DNA from 2 places in the Rheinheimera mangrovi genome. Region 2 is predicted to be linked to the other one. Evidence: predicted binding sites of a transcription regulator. Region 2 holds the regulator's gene; the other holds the start of a gene.
What was found. Region 2 encodes FNR, which switches genes on or off when oxygen is low (the NO sensors DNR and NnrR bind a similar motif). Its sites were predicted from a motif close to TTGATNTANATCAA; they were not measured.
Positions count from the first base shown of each region.

Region 1: EK374_RS08815 (acetyl-CoA hydrolase/transferase family protein) is a predicted target of FNR. The motif match lies at 1,799-1,812, and genes of this name have one in related genera.

Region 1 covers NZ_CP034683.1:1,946,053-1,949,933, reverse strand. The annotation lists gene EK374_RS08820 (hypothetical protein) at 1-367, shown strand, start outside; gene EK374_RS08815 (acetyl-CoA hydrolase/transferase family protein) at 460-1,737, opposite strand; gene EK374_RS08810 (hypothetical protein) at 1,950-2,489, shown strand; gene EK374_RS08805 (alpha/beta hydrolase family protein) at 2,593-3,420, opposite strand; gene bktB (beta-ketothiolase BktB) at 3,757-3,881, opposite strand, start outside.
Region 2 covers NZ_CP034683.1:2,188,763-2,192,643, forward strand. The annotation lists gene ttcA (tRNA 2-thiocytidine(32) synthetase TtcA) at 1-96, opposite strand, end outside; gene uspE (universal stress protein UspE) at 168-1,100, opposite strand; gene fnr (fumarate/nitrate reduction transcriptional regulator Fnr) at 1,234-1,950, opposite strand; gene EK374_RS09865 (sulfite exporter TauE/SafE family protein) at 1,980-2,666, opposite strand; gene ccoS (cbb3-type cytochrome oxidase assembly protein CcoS) at 2,663-2,851, opposite strand; gene EK374_RS09875 (heavy metal translocating P-type ATPase) at 2,848-3,881, opposite strand, start outside.

The DNA.
Region 1 (3,881 bases), 240 kb from region 2:
CGGAAATATCGATGTGAGAGGCATTAAATCGATTCATTTGAAATTCTATTTGGATCGGGCAGGTTCTATCATTGGTGGCCATGAATTAAGTACACTAACAGGCGATGGTGGTGTTTATAACTATATGGACCCAAATGACATGCCATCTCCTTGCATTATGGAGTTTATCTCTAAAGGAAGTCATATTACCGTTGTGGAGAATGGTTCTTCTGGTGGTGGTTCAAGCCCGGGCAGTGGCAATGGCGGTACAGGCGGCATTGAAGGCATGTGCCCGAAAACAACAAAAGCGACTGTATGTTCAACAACAAAAGAAGGTGTGTCTTGTACAGTCACCACTTATCATTTTTTAGCTCCATGCTCAGAATAACCTACAGCCCTTGCTGAATGCTCGCTGGTCACTCCTGAAAACAAAAGCCCTGAACTCAAATCAGGGCTTTTTAATGCATAAGGATCACAAGGTTAAACCAGTAAGCCCCAATCGTCATAAGCAGCTTTAGCCAACTGCTCCCGGAATTGTGGTGCAGCTATCTCAATTAAAGCTCTGGCTCGTTCGGTTAAACTACGTGCACGCAAATTAGCCACACCATATTCAGTCACCACATAATGCACATGAGCACGGGTGGTGACCACGCCAGCACCCGGTGCCAATAAAGAGCTAATGCGGGATACTGTGCCGCCAGCGGCTGTGGCAGGTAATGCAATCACTGAACGTCCGCCTTCAGACAAAGCGGCACCACGGACAAAATCCATCTGGCCACCTACCCCAGAATAAATGCGGGTGCCAAGTGAATCCGCGCAGACCTGACCGGACAAATCCACCTGCAAAGCGCTATTGATCGCCATCACCTGCGGGTTTTGCCGGATCACGGCGGTATCGTTGGTGTAGGCTACATCCAAAAACACCACTTCAGGGTTGTCATCAACAAAGTTATATAAAGCCTGGCTGCCCATCGCAAAAGTGGTGACTATTTTGCCCGGATGTTTTTTCTTATTGCGATTGGTGAACACGCCTTTTTCCAGCAGCGGCAACACACCATCGGAAAACATCTCGGTATGAATGCCTAAGTGTTGCCTGTCGCCAAGGCAAGCTAAAGTCGCATCAGGAATGGCACCTATGCCCATCTGCAGACAATCACCATCCCGCACTAAAGTTGCGACATTGCGGCCAATTTGCGCTGTGATCGGATCCTGGGCTGCAGGCAGATGCAAAGGAATTTGACTTTCCAGCTCAACATAAGCCGCAAAGTCAGTCAGATGCACAAAGGAGTCGCCGTGAGTGCGTGGCATAGCCGGATTGATCTGCGCTATGATTTTTTTCGCCGATTGCAACGCAGCTCTGGTGGCTTCCACTGAAATACCAAGGCTGCATAAGCCATGTTTATCGGGTGGAGACACCTGAATAATGGCGGTATCAAGCTTCTGTTCGCCGCTGCGGAATAACTTAGGGATCTCCGATAAAAAAGCCGGAACATAGTCAGCTAGTCCGGCATTGACCGCAGGTCGGCTGGGACGGCCAACAAAAAATACCCGCTGACGTAAATGTCCCTGCAGTTCTGCGGCGGCTAAAACGTCGCTGTGTTCGGTATGTAAACTGAGTAAGGTTAAATTCTGCTTATCAAGTGCCACCCTCGCTAGGCTGGCGAGCATGGCATAAGGGGTTGCAGCCATTGAATGGCACCAGATAGTTTCATCATTTTGGATCAACGAAAGAGCTTGTTCGGCTGAATGACAACGCATAGAAATCCTGTGCTGTGGATAAAAGTAGTGTGTAGTGTAGTTAGATTTAAAGATTAAAATGCTGATAAGGATCAACAGAAGCTATTGGTTTGTGTAATTTTTTTGTTATATTATTGATATAACATGCAGATGATTCACACTACTGGTCGCCGCAGATAAACCCCGCTTGCCTTTCAAAAAAGAAAAGCGCAATCACCACAAGGATGGACTGAATGAAAGCTGTTTTATGGTATTCACTGCTATTGGTTACTTTAACTGGTTGTGCGCTGCAAGAAGTCCATGCTCCTGCTAAACAGGGTTTAACAGCCTGGGATGCCATAGTGCTGTCAGAACAAGCAGCACCGCAGACTGTACCTGGATTATTTTCGTTGCAGATAAATAATGCGGCCAAAGTGGGCTCTATGGTGTATCTGAATACCGAATACGATTACCGTGACAGGCGCAATGTCAGTATTGTGCTGACACCCGAAGTGTTAAAGGAATTTGCAGCACAGTATCCAGACCAGCAACCTGAGCAGTACTTTTTAGGACGTAGCATTGTTGTTAACGGTGCGGCATCCCGTCAGACGGTCTGGTTTTTCAGCCAAGGTAAAAAAACTGAAAAGTATTATTTCCAGACCCATATCCCGGTCTGGTACGCAGGTCAGATCCTGTCTCCTTTGACTCAGGAAGCCTACTGGAAACAAAATAAAAAAATGTCAGAACCACAGCATCTGTCGCAAACCGCTGAACTTCAAAACGCAGCAAACTGAAACAGGACCTCTCATCATCAGCGAAGTTTCTTTGCTATCTGTTCCCTGGAACGCCGGTTCGGTGTGCTGATGTCAGCGCAATAAAACCGAACCGGCTTTCTTTTTACAGATACAGTTTCAGCCAGTCAAAAGTTTGCTGATCAAGCTGATGGTTAAAGGAGCGCAGGAAATGATCGCCCCCTTCAAACACCTCTAACTTATGCGGCCTGTTTTGTAGCTTCAGCACATCAGCCATTTGTAAAACCTGCTGCACATCCACCCGATCATCCTGATCACCATGCAAAAGTAAAATGGGTAGATCTGTTTTTATCTTGTTGATCACATAACGAGGAGAGCGTTGATCAAGTAACTGCTTTGCCCCAGTTGAATAACCGGGGATCAGCTCACGATAGGTTTGATCCATACGAGGACGCTTTAGCAGTTGGCCCGCTAAATCATACACGCCGGATTTAACCACCAGAGCTTTAACCTGCGGCAAACGCGAAGCAACCTGAAACGCCATCATGCCGCCCCTGCTTACGCCATAAAGCCCAATCCGACGGCTATCCGCCTGAGGATAGTCTTTAAGGAGTTGCAGCAATGCAACCACATCATCCACATCCTGCCCGCCATATTCATCCTGGCCTATAGGCTGAGCGGCCACCTCCACTGAACCATCTGTTTTGTACAAAGGCCAGCTGTCGGTGCCCCGATAATTGCTGGCAATCACCAGATAACCGTGCCGGGCGAAATGAAGTAAACGTGCAACACCACTAAAATTCATGGCAGATAAAGCACGATTCCCCCCTCTGTGGTAAAGGACCACAGGCAGTTTATCAGCCTGTTTCGGATACATCAGTACAGCTTCGACTTGAATACCATCGACCAGGTAATGCCAAACCTCACAGTGCACAGCAGACACTATGTCGACATAATTGTTTTTACTACTCAAGCCAATGTAGCCCTGCCAATTCGCATAATTGTGTTTTTCAAGCTGCTGACTAAATTGCTTTGCGTCCCCCTTCGGGCCAGAAAAGCAATCATAACGCTGTTGAAGCTTTACAGGTGTTGGCTGGCGACTCTCAGACGGCTGTAGATGAGAAATAAGGGGGGCGGCAGATACTAATAACGGACAGCATAACAAAGCTGTTATGCCACAACACAACATAAAACGCATAGCCACTCCTTAGCTTTTTACATACAAATCAAGCATCTCGCTGCGGATGCCGCGTCAAACTAACAGAACAGAAACACCACAGCAAGCCCATTTATTCTGCTGCAAAAGCCACTATCCAGCGGTACGTTCAATCATCAGAGCGATACCCTGTCCACCGCCGATACACATAGTGATTAAGCCAAAACGCCCTGCTGTTCTTTGCAACTCGGCCAGAGTTTTCACCACTAAAATTGCAC
Region 2 (3,881 bases):
ATTAAAGTCGGCAATGGCTTGACCAACGCCACGACGCAGGCGTTTGTGTAATTTATTCAGGTTATATTGTGCTTTGGCTTCTGCTGCATGTGACATAAAACAACGACCCTACGGAAAAATGGCGCGTAGTATAACCAACTACGCGCCAGCTTTGTAGCGTGTGGAACTTAATGTTTTGTCAGTGGACAGACAAAACCTGCAGGTTTGACTGCTAAGACGTCACAATCGAGCCTGTCTATCACATGCTCAGCAGTATTGCCAATAATGGCTGCTGATAAACCAGTGCGGCCTATGGTACCTATCACCACCATCTCGGCATCCAGTTGTTGCGCCAGTTTAGGGATCACATCTTCAGGCATCCCTTCGAGTACATGAGTCTGAGCCGATGGCAGTTCAAATTCCAATGCCAGCTTTTGCACCGCGTCCAGATGATGAGTTTTCATGGTCTGGTTGTATTCCTGCGGATTAAATTCAGGAATTTCAATGGCAATATTCACAGGTGTACCAGGGAAGGCGTTAACCAGTTGCACTTTGCCATTCAGCAGCGTTGCAAGTTGTTTGGACTGCTGAATAATGCGTTGGTTTAGCGAGCTGTGGTGCGTCTGCTCGCTACCGGCATTGACTGCCGCCACTATATTGCCATGCTCAGGCCAGTCATGATCTTTCACCAGTAATACAGGGCATGGGCATTTACGCAAAATATGCCAGTCGGTTGGGGTGAATATCATGGATTTCAGCACATCATGATCATGTGTGCCTTTGATCACCAAACTGTAATCTTTCTCCAGTACAGCCTGGACTATGGCTTCAAAAGGCCTGTTGTGCCAGACCACCTGAATATCCACCTTCAGACCCTGTTCTCTGTGTTCTGCAACCAGTTCACTGATCCAGAGTTCACGGTCATTGATCACGGCCTGGCGCATCGATTCGCGCTCTTCGCCGGATAACATAGTGGTCATTTCATAGGAAAAATCGTAAATAGATAAGAAAGCCGTCAGTTGACAGTCTTGCAGTTTGGCCAGTTGAACCGCCCGATTCAGAGCTTTTTGTTCAGCCACTGAAGGGTCTAGTACTACCAGTACTTTAGGATATAAGGTCATATCATGCTCCTGCTAAGCTAGGGCTCACCCTGTAAGTGTAGCCAAGGTAGCGAAGGTAGGCTGATAAGTCCTTGTGCTGGATCAATAAAACCCTTGGTACCAGTTATATGGTTACTTTGGGTTTACCAATCTGTCAGCGAGCGATAGCGGAACCACCAGCCAGTTTGCTTAAAGCGTCAGGATTGCTGATTGAAATCAGTTTTCCGTCCACCTGTATTAAATCGTCCTTATGGAATCGACCTAATAAACGACTAATAGTTTCAACCGTCAGGCCTAAATAGTTGCCTATCTCACCTCGGGTCATGCTTAAACGGAATTCTTTTTTTGAAAATCCACGATTGGCAAAACGCTGGGAAAGGTTAGTTAAGAAGGCTGCCAGCTTTTCTTCGGCATTTTTGCGGTTCAGTAACAACAACATTTGTTGGTCGCCACTGATATCCTGACTCATCAGTCGCATCATTTGTTGACGTAACTTTGGCAGTTCACCCATCAGATGATCCATCTGACTGTAGGGGATTTCACAGACCATCGCAGTTTCCAGTGCCTGAGCAAAGCTTGGATGTTGCTGCTCGCCAATGGCATCAAAACCTATCACGTCACCAGGTAAATGAAAGCCGGTAATTTGTTCTTCACCTGACTCAGTCAGGGTAAAGGTTTTAAAAGAACCGCTGCGCACAGCGTATAGAGAATGCAGCGTAGTTCCTGCTTCAATCAGGAAGTCACCTTTGTGCAGTGGTTTTTTGCGTTCAATAATATCATCCAGTGTGTCCAGTTCAGCATTATTAAGGCTGAAGGGCAGGCACAGCTGACTAAATCCGCAGTGTTGGCAACTCAAATTTGAACCGGACATAAGTATTCCTTTATGGCAACTTTCCCAGCTTAGAAAAGTCGCGGCGCTAATGCAATAGCTATAGTGTAAAGCGCGTATAAAGCTAATAGAAAAGCTGCGCTGGTTCTGACCCATTTGTTATTTTTAAACTGACTTAACTGGCGGGCAAAACTGCCAACGGCCAGCATAGCAGGTAAGGTTCCTAAGCCAAAAGCCAGCATCAGCATTGCACCTTGCCAGGCGCTGCCACTGGCCAGACTCCAGCCTAAACTGCTGTAGACCAGACCACAAGGTAAAAAGCCCCAACACAGACCATAAGCTAAGGCTTTTGAACTGCGATCCAGAGGTAACAAGGCCTTAGCGAGTGGCTGGATCTTGCGCCATAAAACTGCCCCCAGCTTTTCAAACAGCGTCAGGGCAAACCATAAGCGAGCGACGTAAAAAGCCATCAGCAATAACAGCATACCGGCCAGTAATTTTAACCAAAAGAAACTGATGCCGAGTTTGACCAGTACCGTTGCACCAAATGCTCCTGTCAGAGCCCCTAATAAGCTGTATGTCGTGATACGACCGAGGCTGAGCATGAACTGCAGCTTGAGTTGTTGTAGCAAATTAAGCTGAGGCATAGCGAGTTGCAATGCGCTGGCAATGCCGCCACACATCACCAGGCAGTGGCTACTGCCTAAAAAACCTATGCTCAGGGCTGCCAGCAGGTTAAGCGTAAGTTCTGGACTCATTGCGGAGGCTGTTTATCCGGATCAACTTCTGGTTTTACGGCTTGCTTTTCTTCTTCAAACAAAATACTCATGCCTTCTTTGTTTAAATCATCAAACTGGCGGCTGCGTACCGCCCAGAAAAAAATGCCCAGACCAATACAGACAAAAAGTATCGCAATAGGGATCAGCACATAAATAATACTCATGCTTTAAGTAACCTCAGTGAATTTGACACCACTAAAATAGAGCTGAATGACATACCAATCACCGCCACATAAGGTGAGACAAAACCAGCAACAGCCAAAGGAATAATCACCAGATTATACCCCACAGCCCACCACAGGTTTTGTTTTACGATGCGTTGCGCCAATACAGCGCCTTCAATCAGTTCCTGTACTAAATTCAAATCATTATGCAGTAATACCACATCGGCCTGATTTTTCGATAAATCCGTGCCTGAATCCAGAGCCACAGATACATGGGCGGCATGAAAACAAGGACTGTCGTTAATGCCGTCGCCTAACATCAGCACTTTATCACCCCGGGCAACAGCTAAGCTGATTTGTTCAACTTTTTGCTCAGGGCTACAGCCTTTAAAGACCTGATCAAGCTGCAATTGCTGTTGCACTTCTTCCACTTGAGCAGAAGAGTCACCCGTCAGCATGGACAAGGCTAAACCACGTTGTTTTAACGCTTGAACAAGTGCAGGCACTTCTGGGCGCAATGCGTCTGACAGTTCAACAGAGAGCACCAGTTGATGATTGACAGTGCAACAGACCGAGTCAGTGATCTGGTCCTGAACGTTGCAAAAAGCGGCACTGCCCACTTTTATTTCTGCAGTGGAGCCATCTTCCTGTATCCAAAGTGCTGATAAACCAGAACCCACATGCACTTGTACCCGTTCTATCTTTGCAGTAGTCGTCAGGTAAGGCGCGAAAGCTTTGGCGATAGGGTGCTCTGAATAGGTTTCGATTCGTGCTATCAGTGCGAGCAAGGTATCTTCGTCATAGAGGTTGCTATGCAGTCGGGTGTTTTGGACACTAAAACGGCCTTGCGTCAGGCTGCCGGTTTTATCCAGAAATATCGAATTAAGCTGTGGCAGAATTTCCAGCACCTGCTGATTTTTGATCAGAATGCCTTTGCGGTTTAAGCGAGCTAAGGCACAGGTAATAGCCGTTGGCGTGGCTAGTGTTAAAGCGCAAGGGCAGGTGGCGACCAGAACTGATAAGGTAACCC